2 regions of the Bacillus tuaregi genome follow, and region 1 is predicted to be linked to the other one. Evidence: a T-box and tRNA genes for the amino acid it is inferred to sense, from the RefSeq annotation. Region 1 holds a T-box; the other holds one or more tRNA genes.

The links. The T-box of region 1 lies ahead of proS (proline--tRNA ligase). A T-box ahead of a tRNA ligase gene usually reads a tRNA of that ligase, here a tRNA-Pro.
Region 2: it encodes a tRNA-Pro, which carries the amino acid that the T-box ahead of proS (proline--tRNA ligase) is inferred to sense. The anticodon was not compared.

The regions. Positions count from the first base shown of each region.
Region 1 covers NZ_LT629731.1:3,937,798-3,955,411, forward strand. The annotation lists gene BQ5321_RS21275 (glycine/sarcosine/betaine reductase component B subunit) at 1-437, opposite strand, end outside; gene prdD (proline reductase cluster protein PrdD) at 495-1,247, opposite strand; gene prdB (D-proline reductase (dithiol) protein PrdB) at 1,344-2,066, opposite strand; gene BQ5321_RS21295 (CBO2463/CBO2479 domain-containing protein) at 2,083-2,376, opposite strand; gene prdA (D-proline reductase (dithiol) proprotein PrdA) at 2,387-4,285, opposite strand; gene prdC (proline reductase-associated electron transfer protein PrdC) at 4,351-5,640, opposite strand; gene BQ5321_RS21310 (sulfite exporter TauE/SafE family protein) at 6,063-6,986, opposite strand; gene BQ5321_RS21315 (proline racemase family protein) at 7,153-8,247, opposite strand; gene BQ5321_RS21320 (glycine/sarcosine/betaine reductase component B subunit) at 8,293-8,766, opposite strand; gene prdD (proline reductase cluster protein PrdD) at 8,824-9,576, opposite strand; gene prdB (D-proline reductase (dithiol) protein PrdB) at 9,751-10,530, opposite strand; gene prdA (D-proline reductase (dithiol) proprotein PrdA) at 10,544-12,445, opposite strand; gene prdC (proline reductase-associated electron transfer protein PrdC) at 12,510-13,799, opposite strand; gene proS (proline--tRNA ligase) at 14,204-15,643, opposite strand; T-box leader at 15,696-15,900, opposite strand; gene guaA (glutamine-hydrolyzing GMP synthase) at 16,096-17,614, opposite strand, start outside.
Region 2 covers NZ_LT629731.1:898,177-901,800, forward strand. The annotation lists rRNA gene rrf (5S ribosomal RNA) at 321-437, shown strand; tRNA gene BQ5321_RS06560 (tRNA-Val) at 446-521, shown strand; tRNA gene BQ5321_RS06565 (tRNA-Thr) at 601-676, shown strand; tRNA gene BQ5321_RS06570 (tRNA-Lys) at 702-777, shown strand; tRNA gene BQ5321_RS06575 (tRNA-Leu) at 812-893, shown strand; tRNA gene BQ5321_RS06580 (tRNA-Gly) at 899-973, shown strand; tRNA gene BQ5321_RS06585 (tRNA-Leu) at 980-1,065, shown strand; tRNA gene BQ5321_RS06590 (tRNA-Arg) at 1,108-1,181, shown strand; tRNA gene BQ5321_RS06595 (tRNA-Pro) at 1,189-1,265, shown strand; tRNA gene BQ5321_RS06600 (tRNA-Ala) at 1,286-1,358, shown strand; tRNA gene BQ5321_RS06605 (tRNA-Met) at 1,410-1,486, shown strand; tRNA gene BQ5321_RS06610 (tRNA-Ile) at 1,502-1,578, shown strand; tRNA gene BQ5321_RS06615 (tRNA-Ser) at 1,592-1,684, shown strand; tRNA gene BQ5321_RS06620 (tRNA-Met) at 1,864-1,937, shown strand; tRNA gene BQ5321_RS06625 (tRNA-Asp) at 1,969-2,045, shown strand; tRNA gene BQ5321_RS06630 (tRNA-Phe) at 2,060-2,132, shown strand; tRNA gene BQ5321_RS06635 (tRNA-His) at 2,141-2,216, shown strand; tRNA gene BQ5321_RS06640 (tRNA-Gly) at 2,227-2,300, shown strand; tRNA gene BQ5321_RS06645 (tRNA-Ile) at 2,310-2,383, shown strand; tRNA gene BQ5321_RS06650 (tRNA-Asn) at 2,422-2,496, shown strand; tRNA gene BQ5321_RS06655 (tRNA-Ser) at 2,499-2,589, shown strand; tRNA gene BQ5321_RS06660 (tRNA-Glu) at 2,593-2,664, shown strand; gene BQ5321_RS06665 (hypothetical protein) at 2,728-2,913, opposite strand; gene glgB (1,4-alpha-glucan branching protein GlgB) at 3,157-3,624, shown strand, end outside.

The sequences.
Region 1 (17,614 bases):
AACGCCAGTGCTTTTCTTGCGTCCATCTCAACCACGTTGTTTTCGCCTACAACCTCAGTTTCAATACCTTCTACTGATTTATTAAAGTCGACAACTAAATCAGTGAATTCATTTGTCACCACAAACTTTGCCATAGTTCCGATAAACTTTAACCCGACAATACTTATGTTTCGTTTCCCGATTTCTTCCATTGTATTGGCGAAGTCAACATCACTATTTCCCCAGCCATCTGCTGAAATAATAGCGCCTTCTACACGCATCGCTTCAAGCCATGAGGCTGTTCGCTTTCCAACCAAATGTTTGTTATAATTATCCTGGGGTGTTCCGACAATTACGATACCCGCTAAGTCAACATCCTGATCAGAGCTCACCACAGCAGTCAATGGATCTCTAAAATGGTGTAACGATGTTTCTTTTGTAGAGGGTCCAATTCCCATTCATTATCACCAGCCTTCCAAGATTGTTACAAATATCACATTCTAGCTGAAAAATTTTTAAGTTAGTGATCGAAGTGCTCCATCACGATATTCATTTGGCGTTAGGACAACAGGCATATTTCCAATGTCAATGATGGATACTCCACCTTCAATCCCACTTGGTTCCTTCATGTACAATAGATTATCATACATGGCTCCCTGTCCAGCCACTTGCTTTACAATCGCAATCCTTGTTTTATCCCTTTTCACTCGATCATGATACACATGTTTTTCATCTGCATCTTTTCCATTTTTCATTTTTAGAATGTCTCGAATCGGCTGAATAATTGAATCACAAATCTGAAACATCGAAAATGCCAGACTTCTTGTGAAAGAAAGACCTGGTTTTAAGGTTACATCGACGTGTATAATATAGTCATCCTCATTTGGAGTTCCGGCTTTTCCAAGCTTTAACTTCTCTTGTAAAATCCCTTCAGAAGAACCAAATTCATGCATTTGATTTCCTTCTTCATCCCTACCTGTCAGCATGACATAAACACCCGTTAAGGTATGGGTTATCCCTTCACCCAGCTCTCCAAGGACTTTAGCAGAAATAGGCATGATGTCCATAATGGTATTAATCTCAACATTATGTTGTTTTGGTTCAATAATTGATACTGTAAGCTTTGATACTTTATCGAAGCTGCTTTCCAACTTATCATATTGATTAGGAAGGGTTAGGATCCTATTCGATAGATTTACTTTCTGACCGAATACTACCTTCTCTACATGAAAACATTTAATCGTTAAGCTTCTAAGTACATCCTCCATATCTCTCACCCTATATGTTCAAATTCTATTACTCACAAATAACAAAGTTATTTGTGAGTAATAGTTGCCAGTACATGGCATAAAAACATATTTCTATTAGATATGAGCGATATACTCGTAAGGTAAAGGTACAATAGTACCAGCAGTTTGAATGGTCTCAAGCTGTGCTAATGTATCTCTTAATATACCTATTTGCATTTCAATATTATGTGGCTCACCTGCATTTGCACCCATTGGAATTAGTGGTGCTACCGCACGAGGTGTACCATTTTGACGCACTACTGGCGGTAATGCGGCAATTAGAATAGTAGGAATTCCTGCTTGTTCAATAGCTCTCTGCACGATCACGGCAGTTCTGTGACAAGTACCTCAGCCAGCTGTGAGAACAACGGCGTCTACTTGTTCAGCTAATAATTTTGCAGCGATTTCAGGACCTGTTTTATCAGTAAATACTTCCTGATTTCCGCCGCCGCCCATAAATCCAAAGTGCATCGGAGCAACTTCCTTAAATACTCCTTCAGCCTGCAGTTCACGTAAGCGGTCAATCGGGAACATACAGTTGATATCTTTGTTCACATCGGCATTATCATAGCCTCCGTGAGATACCATTAGCTGATCGCTTGGAGAATCTCCAGGAACCTCTCTATAGGTTGTATCCCCTGCTAAATTAAATCTCTTATCAGACTTTAAGTGAACACCTGCCGCTGTAGCTAGAGCAATGCGCATTTCACTTACTGGTTTTGTTACTGGAGTAAATACTGGTTTTGGTGTTACTGGAACGTAAATCTCTGATTGTAAACCTTTAACTACGGTAACCATTTCTCCGACTCCCTTCTTACACGTTTTGTTTTTTTGCTTCTATTTCTTTTCTACGGCGATTTGATTCATTAATTGCATAGACATATTTTTCATCAGGCTCTTCATCAAGTACTTCTGGATAACTCATCATAAAGCCAACCTCTTGACCCATTTGAACATCATACTGAGAAATTAGCATTCTACGAGGAATTTTCAGTTGACCTAAACGGCCTTTTAAATCAATCGTTACACTAGCATCTGTTACTTCAACGATGATTCCTTCATACATTCTTTCAGTTGAAATGTACTTTAATTCATTTAATCTATCCATAAAATCACCCTTAGTTTAACACTGGTTCTTGTTCAGGCTCGTAAATCTCCATACGTTTCTTACTCTTTGGAAGTACTTGTTCATTGTCGACTAATTCTATTTTTCTACCAGTAGCTGTTTCAATGGCTTCAATATTATTTAATTTAACATTTGAATTCCATTTTCTTTCTGCCGGTTTCACTTTTTCTCCGCCAAGAACAGTTTTTAACATAGCAAGCGCACGAATCGCATCCTCTTCACAAAGTGTGTTGTTACCTAGGATTTCGTTTTCAATACCTTGCATGGACTTATTGTTATCAACCATGTTGTTCATATATTTATTACCAACAACAAGTGCTCCCTGAACAGCTGAGTAAGTCATACCAACTACTTCAATACCACGTTTACCGATTTCCTCGATATGGGAAGCAAAATCAATATGGTTATTACCAAAGCCTTCTGTAGTAACGATAGCTCCATCAATATCCATAGCTTCCACCATCATGCCAAGACGTTTTGAAACATAGAATTTTTCAGAGTTAGCTTGTGGTGAACCAACAAACACAACACCTACTAAATCAATTTCTTCGTCTGCCATTGCAGCTTCAACTAATGGTTCTCTGAAATAATGGCGTGAACATTCTTTTGATGCAGGTCCGATACATGTAAGAGCATGGATTCCCCCATCAAGTACTTCAGTTGGTGCTAACATAACAGGTAAGTTACCTAAGTCTACGTTTGGCTTAGCACCTAAAGTACCAACTGGCTCAACAGGCATGATTAAGTTGTCGTGCATAGCTCCTTGACCCATGATTTCTTTAACAATTAATACCTTCTTATTTCCTGGGCGGCGGTACTGCACAATCTCTTCTGTAAATACTGCCAATGAATCGTCAGCTTCTTTTAGAGCCTTACGGATTTCTTCTGTAATAAAGTCTGCTGCTTTATGAGCTGCTAAAGGACCGCTGCGTTCCATGTTTGTACCAGCTTTAATGGTTACCTGTGCTTTAATAAAGATTTCGCCTTTATCAGGAGCACCCGGACGTCCCCACATGATATTTCTGTTAAGTTCACCTTCAGATGATCCAAATTCACCAATTTGTACTCCGTTTGCGTCTGTACCAGTTAAGACCATAACGGCACCATCGATTACTCGTGTAATACCATGACCAAGTTCGCCTTCCTCTTTCGTGGCAATTGGTTGAACATCCATGATGGTTTCGCTATATGTGTCATACATATCAGGTGTAATAATTTCCAATTTCATGTCTTCGACAAGCTCTTCTAAATTCACTGCATCCTTGCAGATTTCTTCTGCATGACGAAGATATAATGTTTTACCTTCAATTTTTGTTGTCTCAGCAAATACTACCTTCTCAATTGGGAAGTATCTCTTTTGTAGACTGCGCATTTTCTTTGCTTCTGCTTGCTTTTCTTCAACTGCTTTAACAGCAGCTTGCTCAGCAGTAGCGCTAACTGTCTCAACTTGTTGAGTTGGGACTATTCTATTAACTCCCTCAACTGTAAGAGGAATTTCGAGACTAATTCCTTTACCTTCTGCAATCGTTAATTTAAGTGTTTGGCCAAATCCTGTTGCTTGTACAGGACTTACCGGTGTAGCTTCTGCTACAGTTACTGGTTCTTCTTTTACTTCTTCTTCTGCTGCTTCTTTTATTTCTTTCACACCATCTAACACATCTGGTGTTAATGGAATAAGAGCATCCAACGTTTTTGTTAATTTTGCTCCAATTGCTTGTTCAATTGTGATATAATTTTCTGGCATTGTTAATAATCCGCTATCTTCAAGATCCGGAAAAAGGGCTGGATCTTCTAGATTATCGGGTTGAATAATGGTTCCTGCTTCTGTTCTACAGCATAGCACTGCAGGGTCTTTGGCATGGTCTTTAGCTGTTTCTACAGTAATGGACATGTTTGTAAGCCTCCTAATAAATAATTTCTTGCTTCATATAGGTAAAGGGTAAAAGTCGATGCAAATTATTTAACGGTGGCTAATTTCCTGTATAGCTTATGACCTGCCGCACGTAATACGTGATCTGTACTATGATAAACCGGAACTCCTAACCTAGGAGCTACACCCATAACGGTGTTCGTTCAATCCTGGCATGTTCCAGTAAGTACAACCTCTGCCCCTGCTTTTTTCATACTAAGGACTTTCTCAGCTTGTCCCGGACAAACTCCCGGCAAACTACATCTATACCTTCCATTAACCTCTACCATTCGTTTGCATCTTTCGGCTGCCACAACTTCTGCACCCATCCCAGTTGCAATTTCTGTCAATCTTTCTTCACTGCCGCCACACTCACACATCAGAATACCTACTTTACGGTTTTCTTGTGGAAATGGCATAGCAACAAGAATCCCACCTGATGTTTTTGTGATTGCTGTGTTTTCTTCTCCATGTCGACCAGTGAACGGTCCGCCAATCACGATTTCACCATGTGGATGAACGTATCCTCCACACTGTTCAATATAATATTTAACTGGCATACCAATAGGTTGATTTAAAAATACCTTTGAACCTGATTGTACACGGCCGGACACGGTTAAATCCTTTTCAATAAACGGCTTGCGCAATTCAATAGCTTCAACCGCATGCTTAATGGTTTCAACGTTTGAAACAATCGCATTCGCAGCAATTGGCAGCTGTCCCGGCTCCAGCGTAACACCTAATAATTCCCTGATAATAACCCGCTCATCACCTGATGGGTACATATCTGGTAAAAACTTCAGTTCAACATCTGGTTCATTTTTGCATGCCTTGCCTAAGGCTATCATTGCCTTTTGATATTTTGTCTTAATGGCGATATAAGCCTTTTTCGCTTTTGTCATTTCCATTAAGTACTTTAAACCCCGAACAATTAACTCAGGATGTTCTTCCATCAATAAAACGTTATGGCCAAGCAATGGTTCACATTCCGCAGCATTTGCGATAATGTAGCCATTATCAACGGTTGTGTTGTATTTCACATGCATCGGGAAACCTGCTCCTCCTGCACCAACAATTCCCGCTTCTTTAATGGCTTCTAAGTAATTATCAGTTTCAGGAATTGGAACAAACTCCTTTGGCTGATTCGGTGCCATTTCAATGACGATTTCATTGTCAGTTATTTCTAAAACTGCTCCTGAAACGCTGGCATGAATATTTGCACCTAATCCCTGTGGAATGGCTATTTTTTGTCCACGTTTTACGATTTCACCGGCATTAATAATCGGCTGACAAGGAGCACCAACATGTTGTTTTAATAGAATATGCACTACTGTCATTTCTTCACCTCCTGACAGCTTCATAATATCACCCGTATCACAAAAAAAATATATAGATTTCGCTGAATTAGTAAGGTTTCACCAATCATTCAATTTTTGGTAATTATTTTGTCACTAAGAAATTGGGGAAACGTTTATAAATAACGGGTTTGCGATAGGTACCCTTCATTAGACAAAATTCGCCTTTATTTGCACTTGTGATGTTATTCACACACCTACATAATTTAGTCAACCATAGGAGTATTCAATGCTTTTCAGCGGATTAATAAATTAATTTTATCAAATAAATTCGCACCCATAAAAAAGACTCGGGGAAGACGACGTAGCCGTCTTCCCCGAGTCTTTTTTATGAAATCTTATCAACTAGTTGTAACAGAATTGGAAAGTTGACAATCCATTAGCCAGCATAAAACTAAATGATATTATGCTCCTTTGTGATACTCAGTTGGTGATGGTGCAACAGGTGTAGCAGCTGGCTTCGCACTTTGCAAAATCATTGTAACAGAAGTATACAATACGACTGCGATGATCAACCAAGTTAATAAAGTTAAATCTAAGCTAGTTACTAAAGTTACAGCAGCAATAACCCCAAGAATACCTCCGATTGTTAAACCAATTGCACCTTTTTTTGAATAACGACTGTATTTAACGAACTCAAAGCTAGCAACTGGCATTAAAGCAGCACATGAAGTCATCATGATTGGGAACGCTACAAGTGGATTTAGACCAAGCATGTAAACTAATGCCATACATGGAGCATATAAGCCAATTCCCGCAGTCATTAGGGCACCAAGAATAAAGTTTCCGATAATAGCTACAACAAGGAGGATACCGCTAAGTCCCATCGCTTCATTACCACGGCCAAGAATATCAAGTACTTTTAATGACTGTAGAGCCATTAGGATTGCAGTAACTGCAAGTGCAATACCCATAACTCTTTGAACCTTTCGTTCAGAAAGCTTTGATACCCATTTCGCACCCAACCACGAACCTAACATGGCTGCTACTACCATTGATATAAGCGTTAGTGCTTCTACTTCAACAACGGTAATAAAGATAACTGCCTCTAAGATAACCGGGATTGTGTGACCAACATTTAATGTACCAGGAAGTAATTCATCATTCTTTAAAAATTTTGTGATTTTAAATCCTAGTGTTGTTGTTGCAAAAGAACCTATACCAAGCGTATCAAGAAAATCTGTCACAAGACCAATTGGATAGGCAATCCAGCCTTTTTCTGGACCAAGGTTCGCCTTATGAGCGAGGAGGTCACGAATAAAGAAAAACCCATACCATAATGCCAAACCAACAAGCACTGTCAAAATCGCTGCAACCACAATAACCATTCCTTTCTATTATAAGATTAACTAATTACCAATTCATAGCGCTCTTTAAACTTTACGGGCAGATGAGCCCCACCACTTTTATAAACTTTGATTCGTAGGATGGGGTCAAACTGTCCGTAATAGGTAGAATATCTATAACTTTCTATGCCTAAGCCTTATGATTTTCTTACTTCAAAGTAAAACCATATTTTAGTGGGTCATCAGGATCAATTAAGAACGTATTATATCCGGTAATATAAGCAGACCCAGTTACTTCTGGAATAATAGCGGCTTGTTCGCCGATTATGGTCTCTTCTACCACACGACCTTTGAATAAAGTACCTAGGATACTTTCGTAGACGAACGGCTCATCAATAGCTAATTCTCCGCGAGCATGTAGGGTTGCCATCTTTGCACTTGTTCCAGTACCACAAGGAGAACGGTCTACTTGACCTTGTCCAAAAATAACCACATTTTTATAAGTTGCCTCAGGATGTGTTGGATCATCAAAGATTTCAATTAAATCTGCGGTTTTAATATGTTCTAAAGTTGGATGCTGAATTTCGATACTGTCATTTACTCGTTGCAGGATATTCATACCAAGCTCAGTTAGTTTTGATGCATTTTCCGGAACAACCCCTAAGCCAAGCTCCTTGGCAGAAATAATGACGAAGAAGCTGCCGCCGAAAGAGATATCGAAGGTTATTTCTCTATCTAATTCCGGAATCCATAATTTTTGATCTCTCTTATATAAGAAAGAAGGGACATTTTTAAAGGATACTTCTTTTACTTTATTGCCGCCCTTGATATAAGCAGTAGCACGAACAAGACCTGCAGCCGTATCAAGTACAACCTGCGCTGTTCTTTGATCAGCAGAAGTTTCTACCATTCCCGTTTCAATGGCTGCAGTAACAGCCGCAATGGTATTATGTCCGCACATATTTAAATAGCCACCGCCGTCCATGAAAATAATTCCAAAATCAGCTTCTGGATGTACCGGAGGAGTTAGGAAGGCTCCAAACATTTCATTGTGACCACGCGGCTCATGCATTAACGCTGTACGCAAATGATCCTGATAATCTATTAAATATTGTCTTTTATCAGCCATTGTTGCCCCAGGAATGTTAGGAAGACCGCCAGTAACAATACGTGCTGCTTCACCTGCTGTATGTGAGTCAATCGCAGTAACCATTCTTGTAACGCCAGTTCTTCTTTCACGAGCTGTCTCAGTAGTAAGCTGATCTTCTCTGTCTATTACTGGAATTAAATCTGAAATTGTCATGGTTATTCCTCCAATTTTGAGAATCTATGATTTAGACCGTGAGCTTTATAATTGCTTATCCCGTCTGATTTTCAGTTTTAACAATGCTAGTGCTTTTCGCGCATCCATTTCATCCACGTTGTTTTCGCCTACAACCTCGGTTTCAATACCTTCTTCTGATTTATTAAAATCAACCACTAAATCAGTAAATTCATTTGTTACCACAAATTTTGCCTGGGTGCCAATAAACTTTAACCCGACAATGCTGATGTTACGTTTACCGATTTCCTCCATTGTGTTGGCGAAGTCCACATCGCTATTTCCCCAGCCATCTGCTGAAATAATAGCTCCTTCTACACGCATCGCTTCAAGCCATGAGGCTGTTCGCTTCCCAACTAGATGCTTGTTATAATTATCTTGGGGTGTTCCGACTATCACGATGCCTGCTAGGTCAACATCCTGATCGGAGCTTACTACCCGGGTCAAGGGATCTCGGAAATGATGCAACGATGTTTCTTTCGTAGATGGTCCAATTCCCATCAATTTTCACCAACCTTTCAAGATTGTTCAGACTATCACATTTAAAATGAAAAATTTTTATGTTAGTGAACGAAGTGCTCCATCACGATATTCATTTGGTGTCAAGACAACAGGCATATTTCCAATGTCGATAATTGATACTCCACCCTCAATTCCGCTTGGTTCTTTCATGTACAGTAGATTATCGTACATAGCTCCCTGTCCAGCCACTTGCTTTACGATCGCAACTCTGGTTTTATCCTTATTCACTCGGTCATGATACACATGCTTTTCATCTGCATCTTTTCCATTTTTCATTTTTAACATGTCTCGAATCGGTTGGATAATTAAATCACAAATTTGAAACATTGAGAATGCTAGACTTCTAGTGAAAGAAAGACCTGGTTTTAAAGTGACATCTACATGAATAATATAGTCTTCTTCATTTGGAGTTCCCGCTTTTCCAAGCTTTAATTTCTCCTTTAAAATTCCCTCAGAAGAACCAAATTCATGCATTTGATTTCCTTCTTCATCGCCGCCTGTCAGCATGACATAAACACCTGTTAAAGTATGTGTAATGCCTTCACCCAGCTCTCCTAAAACCTTAGCGGAAATAGGCATGATATCCATAATTGTATTAATCTCAATATCGTGTTTTTTCGGTTCAATAATCGAGACTGTTAGCTTAGCTACTTTATCAAACTTATTCGAAAATTCAGCATCCACGTCCGGAATTGTCAGCGTTCCATTCGTTAGATTTACTTTCTTTCCAAAGGCAACATTCGTTACATGGAAACATCTAATAGTTAAACTTCTAAGTACATCTTCCATATCTGTCTATCACCCTATATGTTTAAATTTCTGTTAGACTGTCCCAAAAGGCCTCAGGCATTCACATTCACTAACGCATAGTAATACTAACTACAATATTGTGAAGCCTGACACCTTGTCTTTTGGGGACCATTCTACTAGTTAGCAGTTTCTAGGCCTGCAAACACATTTTGATTAGATATGAGCGATATACTCGTAAGGTAGTGGTACAATCGTACCAGCTGTTTGAATGATTTCAAGCTGTGCTAATGAATCTCTTAAAATACCTGTCTGCATTTCAATATTATGCGGTTCACCAGCATTCGCACCCATTGGGATAAGTGGTGCTACAGCACGAGGTGTACCATTTTGACGCACTACCGGTGGTAATGCGGCAATTAGAATAGTTGGAATACCTGCTTCTTCAATAGCTCTCTGCACGATCACGGCAGTTCTGTGGCAAGTACCTCAGCCAGCTGTAAGAAGAACGGCATCTACTTCTTCTGCTTTTAATTTCGCAGCAATTTCTGGACCTGTTTTTGTCGTGAAAACCTCCTGATTTCCACCACCGCCCATAAAACCATAATGTACAGGTGCAACTTCCTTAAAATAACCCGTTGCCTGCAATTCATTTAAGCGATCGATAGGGAACATACAGTTGATATCTTTGTTCACGTCGGCATTATCATAACCACCATGTGATACCATTAATTCATCACTTGGAGTTTCATTAGGGATTTCCCTAAAAGTTGTATCCCCTGCTAAATTAAAGCGCTTATCTGATTTTAAATGAACGCCTGCTGCTGTAGCTAGAGCAATACGCATTTCACTTAATGGCTTAGTTACTGGAGTAAATACTGGCTTAGGCGTTACTGGAACGTAAATCTCTGATTGTAAACCTTTAACTACGGTTACCATTTTGTCGACTCCCTTCCTATACTGTTGTCTATTAGTACTGGATCTTTTGTATAGCATGATAAGCTTTTGCTTAGTTTAATACTGGTTCTTGTTCTGGCTCATAAATTTCTAGACGCTTTTTGCTCTTAGGCAGTACCTGTTCATTATCAACAAGCTCAATTTTTCTGCCTGTAGCGGCTTCGATGGCTTCAATGTTGTTTAGTTTCACATTTGGATTCCACTTTCTTTCAGCCGGTTTTACTTTTTCCCCGCCAAGAACGGTTTTTAGCATCGCAAGAGCACGGATGGCATCTTCTTCGCAAAGGGTGTTATTGCCAAGAATTTCGTTTTCAATTCCCTGCATTGACTTATTATTGTCAACCATATGGTTCATGTATTTATTTCCAACAACAAGTGCTCCTTGAACAGCAGAATAGGATACGCCAACTACCTCAACACCGCGTTTTCCGACTTCCTCAATATGGGAAGCAAAATCTACGTGATTGTTTCCAAATCCTTCTGTTGTCACGATTGCTCCATCAATATCCATCGCTTCAACCATCATACCTAAGCGCTTGGACACATAGAATTTATCTGAGTTTGCTTGTGGTGAGCCGACAAATACCACACCCACTAGGTCAATTTCTTCATCTGCCATTGCCGCTTCAACTAATGGCTCTCTGAAGTAATGACGTGAACATTCTTTTGATGCAGGTCCAATACATGTAAGTGCATGGATTCCACCATCAAGCACCTCTGTTGGCGCTAACATAACCGGTAAGTTACCTAAGTCAACGTTTGGCTTCGCACCAAGTGTACCTACAGGCTCAACAGGCATGATTAAGTTATCGTGCATCGCCCCTTGTCCCATGATTTCCTTCACAATTAGGACCTTCTTGTTTCCTGGACGGCGGTATTGCACGATTTCCTCAGATAGAATCGCAAGAGAACTATCTGCTTGTTTAAGCGCTTTCCTGATCTCGTCTGTGATGTAATCAGCTGCTTTATGAGCAGAAAGAGGACCGCTACGCTCCATGTTTGTACCCGCTTTAATGGTAACTTGCGTTTTAATGAAGATTTCACCTTTTTCAGGACAGCTTGGACGTCCCCACATAATGTTTTTATTTAATTCACCTTCAGAGGATCCAAATTCACCAATTTGTACCCCGTTTGCATCTGTACCAGTTAATACCATAACAACGCCATCAATTACACGAGTAATTCCGTGGCCAAGTTCGCCCTCTTCCTTCGTTGCAATAGGCTGAACGTCCATAATGGTTTCACTGTATGTGTCATACATATCCGGTGTAATAATTTCCAATTTAATATCTTCCACTAGCTCTTCTAGTTTCACAGCTTCCATACAAATCTCTTCAGGATGACGCAAAACTAATGTAGTACCATCAATTTTTGTTTCATCACCAAAGACTACTTTATTGATTGGGAAGTATGTCTTTTGCAGGCTACGAATTCTTCTTGCTTTAGCTTGCTTATCTTCAGCTTGAACTGCTGGTTGTTCTACAGGTGTTGCAGCACTGACAGCCTCCACTTGTTGAGTCTGAACGACTTGCTTAACACCTTCCACTGTGAGAGGAATTTCCAGACTAATTCCTTTACCTTCTGCAATCGTTAATTTAATTGTTTGGCCAACTCCTGTTGCTTGTACAGGAGCGACTGGAGCAGCTTCTGTTACAGCTACTGCTTCCACTTTTTCTTCTACAACTTCTTCGTTGGCAGCTTCTTTCACACCATCTAACACATCTGGTGTTAGCGGAATAAGTGCATCCAACGTTTTTGTTAATTTCGCTCCAATTGCTTGTTCAATTGTGATATAATTATCGGGCATTGTTAGTAACCCACTATCTTCAAGATCCGGAAAAAGGGCTGGATCTTCTAGATTATCGGGTTGAATAATGGTTCCTGCTTCTGTTCTACAGCATAACACTGCAGGGTCTTTGGCATGGTCTTTAGCTGTTTCTACAGTAATGGACATATAATAAACCTCCTAATAAATAATTGTTTGCTTCATTTAAGTAAAGGGTAAAAGTTGATGCAAATTATTTAACGGTGGCTAATTTCCTGTATAGCTTATGACCTGCCGCACGTAATACGTGATCTGTACTATGATAAACCGGAACTCCTAACCTAGGAGCTACACCCATAACGGTGTTTGTTCAATCCTGGCACGTTCCTGTAAGTACAACTTCTGCCCCTGCTTTTTTCATGCTAAGGACTTTTTCAGCTTGTCCCGGGCATACTCCCGGCAAACTACATCTATACCTTCCGTTAACCTCAACCATTCGTTTGCATCTTTCGGCTGCCACGACTTCTGCACCCATCCCAGTTGCAATTTCAGTCAATCTTTCTTCACTGCCGCCACATTCACACATCAGAATACCAACTTTGCGGCTTTCCTGAGGGAAGGGCATGGCAACAAGAATTCCACCAGATGTTTTGGTAATTGGTGTTTTTTCTTCTCCCTGTCGACCTGTAAACGGTCCACCAATCACGATTTCTCCATGTGGTTCTATGTATCCATCGCACTGTTCAATATAGTATTTAACCGGCATACCAATAGGTTGATTTAAAAATACCTTTGTACCTGATTGTATCCGGCCAGACACGGTTAAATCTTTTTCAATAAACGGCTTGCGTAATTCAATAGCTTCAACCGCATGCTTAATGGTTTCAACGTTCGAAACAATCGCATTCGCAGCAATTGGCAGCTGCCCTGGTTCCAGCGTAACGCCTAATAATTCCCTGATAATAACCCGCTCATCACCTGATGGATACATATCGGGTAAATACTTCAGTTCAACATCTGGCTCGTCTTTACATGCTTTTCCTAACGCAACCATCGCTTTTTGATACTTTGTCTTAATGGCAATATAAGCCTTTTTCGCTTTTGTTATTCCCATTAAATATTTTAAGCCTCGAACAATCAGTTCTGGTTGGTCTTCCATTAATTTGACATTATGGCTTAATAATGGTTCGCATTCCGCTGCATTTGCAATGATGTATCCATCCTCAACAATTGAGTTATATTTCACATGCATTGGGAAGCCTGCCCCTCCTGCACCAACAATTCCTGCTTCTTTGATCGCTTCTAAATGATTATCAGTTTGTGGGATTGGGACGAAGTCTTTAGGCTGATTCGGTGCCATTTCGATTACAATTTCACTATCTGCAATCTCTAGTACAGCTCCTGACACACTGGAATGAATATTCGCTCCCAAGCCATCGGGAATGGCAATCAACTGTCCTCTCTGAACGATTTCACCAGCATTGACAATTGGCTGACAAGGAGCACCAACATGTTGTTTTAATAAAATATGAATGATCGTCATCCTATCACCTCCTTACTACGGATTCATCATATCACCAGAATTAGGAAAAAAGTATAGGGTTTATCACGATTATTATAGATTTCATCAATCATTCAAATTTTGGTAAATGTTTTGTCACTAGGAAGTGGGGAAATGTTGATAAATCAAGGGTTTGAGGGGTTATTTATAAATAACAGGAGGTGTTCTTAATAAAGAATGTGATATTATACACAAACCATCACAATGTATTCAACCATAGTTATCTCATAGGTATTTTCGACGGATTTATACAGATTAATTTATTATTTAGATATTTCTATATAACGCACAACGGATTATTCTAAAGGGCAGTATCCCTTTACTAGCTGACTTCTGCCCTTTAGAGTTTCCGCGGTCATTATTTAATATCATTTTTATTCAAACGCTTAGTACGCTCTTGCCCAATGAACAATTTTAGTAGCTGGCTTTCCACAGTGTGGACAAACCTTATCTTTCACTGGTTCACTATTGTATTCAAAAGACATACATCTTGCGGTAGCTGTTGTATCTTCTTTTACCTTTTCTTCACATGTACCATCTTCACACCATGGTGTTACAGCAAATCCACCTTGTTTAATTCGAGCTTCAAACACTTCTCTGTCTTCTGTGTACTCTGTTTTTGCATCTGCTCGCTTTTTAGCACTTTCAAATAAGTTAGTTTGAATATCTTCTAGTAACGCTGAAATTTTCGCATCTAGATTATCTAGTGATAAGGTGATCTTCTCGCCTGTATCACGTCGAACAGCGATTATTTGATTTTGACTGATATCTCGTGGTCCTACCTCAATTCGAATTGGAATTCCCTTCATCTCAGACTCATTAAACTTCCAGCCAGGCTGTTTATCACTGTCATCCAGTTTGATACGGAAATCCGCTTCCTTTAGCTGATCGTGAAGCTGGTATGCAAAATCCATTACACCTGGTTTATTTTGTGCAATTGGTACAATAATTAATTGAGTAGGTGCTACTCTTGGAGGAAGCACAAGACCTCGGTCATCACTGTGGACCATGATAAGCCCGCCAATCGTACGTGTTGTCATACCCCAGGATGTTTGATATACATGCTGTAGTTCACCGTTTCTATCAGTAAACCTGATATCAAAGGCTTTAGCGAAATTATTTCCTAGGTTATGAGATGTAGCAATCTGCAATGCTTTTCCATCATACATTAATGTTTCTAGCGTATAAGTATTAGCAGCCCCTGCAAAACGTTCATTTGCAGTTTTTACACCGCGAACAACCGGAATCGCCAGCAGCTGTTCACACGCTTCTGCATAGATTTCTAGCATTTGCCTTGTCTCTACCTCTGCATCCTCGATGGTTTCATGGCAAGTATGACCCTCCTGCCACAAGAACTCGGTTGTACGTAGAAACGGACGAGTTGTTTTTTCCCAGCGGACAACGTTAACCCACTGATTATAGAGCTTCGGAAGATCACGATAGGATTGAATAATGTTTTTATAATGTTCTGCAAATAAAACTTCTGAAGTTGGGCGAATGGCCAGCCTTTCTGCTAATTGATTTTGTCCACCCTGTGTTACCCAGGCCACTTCCGGAGCAAAGCCTTCAACGTGCTCAGCTTCTCTCATCAGTAAGCTTTCTGGAATTAGAAGCGGCATACATACATTTTCATGACCTGTTTCTTTAAACCTATTATCAAGAAAGCGTTGGATATTTTCCCAAAGTGCATATCCTGTGGGACGGATAATCATACATCCTTTAACGCTTGAATAATCAGCTAATTCAGCTTTCCTAACGACATCTGTATACCATTGAGCAAAATCCACATCACGCTTAGTAATATCTTTAACAAAATCCTGGCTCACATTTTTCACCTCAAAGATAGTTTTTATTATACAAAAAAAGCATTTACTTTTTAACAGGGACCATTACTGGCGGTACCACCCTGTTTTAAAGCAATGCTTTACACTCATCATGATAATGGTTCTTAACCATGCGCTATTAAACGCAGAACTCCAAGGCAGGTTCAAGGGATCATTCACGTGAAAATCTTTCAGCTAATGATTTTCTCTCTATCTTTGTAAATGATTGAATCTCTACTAGTCCTTTTCATCGTTCGATATTGATATTTGAAAATAGTATATCAATCTAATTTCCTTACTGTCAACGAGCAAATATCCGATTGGGAAATTTTGCACGTATATCTATTGAATTATTATTATCAATAAACTTTCTCTATATTTTTACCAGCAAGCTAAATAAAAAGCATCACTGTTTCCCCAAAATCGGAGACACAGTAATGCCGTTTTACATGTTTTTATTCCCACTCAATGGTTGCAGGTGGCTTACTTGTTATATCATAAACAACCCGGTTGACGTGGGCTACTTCGTTGACAATTCGTGTTGAAATGGTTTCAAGTACATCCCAAGGAATACGGGCCCAATCCGATGTCATTCCGTCAATTGATGTAACGGCACGAATACCAATTGTGTAGTCATACGTACGGGCATCTCCCATAACACCTACACTACGGATATCAGGCAGAACTGTGAAGTATTGCCAAATTTCGCGTTCCAGGCCAGCCTTCCTAATTTCTTCACGTAAAATATAATCTGATTCACGAACAATTTCCAGCTTATCCTCCGAAATAGCACCTAACACTCGAATACCAAGCCCTGGACCAGGGAATGGCTGCCTCCAGACAATCTCATCCGGTATGCCAAGCTCTGTTCCTAAAGCACGAACTTCGTCCTTAAATAATGTATTTAATGGCTCGATTAGCTTAAACTGCATGTCCTCAGGCAGTCCACCAACATTATGATGCGATTTAATCGTTTGCGCAGTTGCTGTACCACTCTCAATAATATCAGTATATAAGGTTCCCTGAGCCAGAAAATCAATTCCCTCAAGCTTTGTGGCTTCATCATCGAACACATATATGAACTCATTTCCGATAATTTTGCGTTTTTTCTCTGGATCGCTCACGCCCTCTAATTTAGACAGAAAACGCTCTTTTGCCTCTACTTTAATAACATTCATATTAAAACCATCCGCAAAGGTCTTCATAACACTATCCGCTTCGCCTTTACGTAAAAGACCATGATCGACAAAAATACACGTTAATTGGTCACCAATTGCCTTATGAATTAAAACGGCTACTACTGAAGAATCCACACCACCGCTAAGCGCACATAACACTTTTTTATTGCCAACTGTCTGGCGAATTTTCTCCAATTCAATTTCGATAAAGTTTTCCATCGACCAATCGCCTTTACAGCCACAGACAGAGAAAACGAAATTCTTTAGAATTTCAGAGCCATAGACAGAATGCTGTACTTCAGGATGGAATTGTACAGCGTATAAATTACGCTGTTCATCACTCATTGAGGTAATCGGACATGAAGGGCTTGTTGCATCAATTCTAAAGCCTTCAGGCGCCTCAACCACTAGGTCACCATGGCTCATCCAGACAACCTGCTCTGTAGGAAGATCCCCGAACAGCTTTGATTGATTTTGCACCAATATATTGGCTTTTCCATATTCACGTTGCTTTGCTGGTTCAACCTTGCCATTAAAATGCTTCGTCATTAACTGCATACCATAGCAAATCCCCAAAATTGGCAGACCAAGCTCAAAAATCGCTTCGTCACAGCCAAAGGCATTCGCATCATACACACTATTAGGACCACCAGAGAAAATAATCCCCTTCGGATTCATTTGTTTAATTTCCTCTGCGGTAATCGTATGCGGATGAAGTTCACTGTACACCCCGAACTCCCTGATTCTTCTTGTAATTAGCTGATTATATTGACTTCCAAAGTCAAGTACGATAACC
Region 2 (3,624 bases), 3.0 Mb from region 1:
TGCAAAATAGTACTTTGATTCAGTGGGGGTTCAAACCCTGGCTGAATGAAGTTAAACCTCCGGCGGATGTCACGGATTTTTTTAAAGGTAGTTTATCGAGCAAGCTCGATAAAAATCCGGACGCAAATTCGACGGGCGAATTTGATTGCTTTCCAAAATGCATCATGAAAGAACTATTGAAATCAGAAGCAATACATGCTATATTACTTCCTATCTTATAGAAAGCTAATGTAAAGTAAGTTGTCTTGTGCGAGAATAATTTTTATGAAACCTCTTGCAAAATTTATAAAAAACATTATAATAATAAATGTCTTAAAGAGTTTGGTGACAATAGCGAGAAGGTCACACCCGTTCCCATCCCGAACACGGAAGTTAAGCTTCTCAGCGCCGATGGTAGTTGGGACAAGTGTCCCTGTGAGAGTAGGACGTCGCCAAGCATGTGAATGGAGGATTAGCTCAGCTGGGAGAGCATCTGCCTTACAAGCAGAGGGTCGGCGGTTCGAGCCCGTCATCCTCCACCATTTTTAGTAGCTAGTTATTAGTTGGTTAGGTAGAGTAATTCCCTAACAACTAAAAACTAACAACTAGTAACTAGAATTAGCCGGCCTAGCTCAATTGGTAGAGCAACTGACTTGTAATCAGTAGGTTGGGGGTTCAAGTCCTCTGGCCGGCACCATTTATGATTATAAAAACATTATTTTGAGCCATTAGCTCAGTCGGTAGAGCATCTGACTTTTAATCAGAGGGTCGAAGGTTCGAGTCCTTCATGGCTCACCAAAGTTTTTTGCATAAGCAAAATAACTTTCCATATGCGGGTGTGGCGGAATTGGCAGACGCACTAGACTTAGGATCTAGCGCCGCAAGGCGTGGGGGTTCGACTCCCTTCACCCGCATTAACGCGGAAGTAGTTCAGTGGTAGAACACCACCTTGCCAAGGTGGGGGTCGCGGGTTCGAATCCCGTCTTCCGCTCCAAATTTTGCCGGGGTGGCGGAACTGGCAGACGCACAGGACTTAAAATCCTGCGGTAGGTGACTACCGTACCGGTTCGATTCCGGTCCTCGGCACTTTGCTTTTTATCATAGTAAAGCAAATGGATAGAAGTATATGCGCCCGTAGCTCAATTGGATAGAGCGTCTGACTACGGATCAGAAGGTTATGGGTTCGACTCCTTTCGGGCGCGCTTATTACGGGAAGTAGCTCAGCTTGGTAGAGCACTTGGTTTGGGACCAAGGGGTCGCAGGTTCGAATCCTGTCTTCCCGACCATTAAATAGATGGATTATTTTGGGGCCTTAGCTCAGCTGGGAGAGCGCCTGCTTTGCACGCAGGAGGTCAGCGGTTCGATCCCGCTAGGCTCCATCAAAGTATTTTGCTAAAGCAAAATAACTTGTCATCTTCATATAGTATTGTGGCGGTGTAGCTCAGCTGGCTAGAGCATTCGGTTCATACCCGAAAGGTCGTAGGTTCGATCCCTATCGCCGCTACCACTTATTTTATTTTTTGGACCTTTAGCTCAGCTGGTTAGAGCAGACGGCTCATAACCGTCCGGTCGTAGGTTCGAGTCCTACAAGGTCCACCATATACTTTTTTGTGGAGGAATACCCAAGTCCGGCTGAAGGGATCGGTCTTGAAAACCGACAGGCGGGTTAAACCGCGCGGGGGTTCGAATCCCTCTTCCTCCGCCATAAAAAAGTATGAATATCTTAATTTCTATTATCGCGGGGTGGAGCAACGAAGCGTTCCTTCATCGAATTAGTTGCGAGTTGTACCGATTGAGCTGCTGCTTGAGTAAGCTTCCTGAGATCGGGACAGTTATGACGCATACTATGTGTCGCATAAGGTACATCTTAATATTTTTTATTGTCGCGGGGTGGAGCAGTCTGGTAGCTCGTCGGGCTCATAACCCGAAGGTCGCAGGTTCAAATCCTGTCCCCGCAATTGTATTTCTAAGGAAACTTGGAAATACGCTGGTCCGGTAGTTCAGTTGGTTAGAATGCCTGCCTGTCACGCAGGAGGTCGCGGGTTCGAGTCCCGTCCGGACCGCCATTTATCTTAAATAAGGCTCAGTAGCTCAGTCGGTAGAGCAATGGACTGAAAATCCATGTGTCGGCGGTTCGATTCCGTCCTGAGCCATCATAATGGCGGCTGTGGCGAAGTGGTTAACGCATCGGATTGTGGTTCCGACATTCGTGGGTTCGATTCCCATCAGCCGCCCCATAGTCATTTCGCGGGTGTAGTTTAGTGGTAAAACCACAGCCTTCCAAGCTGTTGTCGAGGGTTCGATTCCCTTCACCCGCTCCATAAATTAATGGGCCTATAGCTCAGCTGGTTAGAGCGCACGCCTGATAAGCGTGAGGTCGATGGTTCGAGTCCATTTAGGCCCACTAGAGTTTTTTGCGAAAGCAAAATAACTTTCCTTTATTCCGCAGTAGCTCAGTGGTAGAGCTATCGGCTGTTAACCGATCGGTCGTAGGTTCGAATCCTACCTGCGGAGCCAATGGAGAAGTACTCAAGTGGCTGAAGAGGCGCCCCTGCTAAGGGTGTAGGTCGGGTAACCGGCGCGAGGGTTCAAATCCCTCCTTCTCCGCCATCTGGCCCCTTGGTCAAGCGGTTAAGACACCGCCCTTTCACGGCGGTAACACGGGTTCGAATCCCGTAGGGGTCATACTAAAAAAGCTGTTGACATTATAGGTCAACAGCTTTTTTAGTATCGTAAATACTTTAATAATCAATCAGTTAAATGATCTTTGTCTTTTCTTTTCCCTCCAGGGTTGTTTAAGTCTAAATCTGAAAAAAAGCCAGGCGATGGACCGCGAAACATGTCAAAAGCTAAAATTTTGTTATCTGGAGCTTCAAAAAATGGCACTTTCTCTTCCTTATTTTTCAACAAAAATTCTTCCTCTGAATGACTCATTGTAAACCACCTCTCTTGAAATTATTATTTAAAACATCAGCCTATTTTTATTATTCCAACTTCTATAAAAAATATGTCAAAACTGGAATATTTATGGTATATTATAGAAAATTTTTGAAAAATTTTTAATTTGTTGTCGAAAAAGATAAAAAAATTTTTCAAGGACTTTTTCTCTTTTAGCAGAATATATAACTAAATATGGGTATATGCTGTAATTTACTTTTAGTATAGGTGGGGAGAAATTTGATTAGCACTTCATTATATCCATCAGATTATCAAGTGCATCTTTTTCATGAAGGGACCTTATATGAATGTCATAAACTCTTTGGCTCACATATTATTGAGGTTGATCGTGAAATATGGACAAAGTTTTCTGTGTGGGCACCAAATGCAAAAGAAGTAAGACTTGTTGGAGATTTTAATAATTGGAATGGAAAAGGCTATTCGTTACATAAAATAAATAAACAAGGTATATGGACGATAAGTTTAAAAGAAAACTTGGAAGGCAGCTTATATAAATATGAGATTGTAACAAATTCCGGAGAGTCTATTCTCAAAGCAGACCCTTATGCTTTTTATTCGGAGGTTAGACCTAATACTGCTTCAATTGTCTATTCGCTCGATGGCTTCAAATGGGAAGATAGCCGATGGCTCAATTATAAAAGCAAACGGAATATATTAGCGGATCCGATCTCGATTTATGAAGTTCAT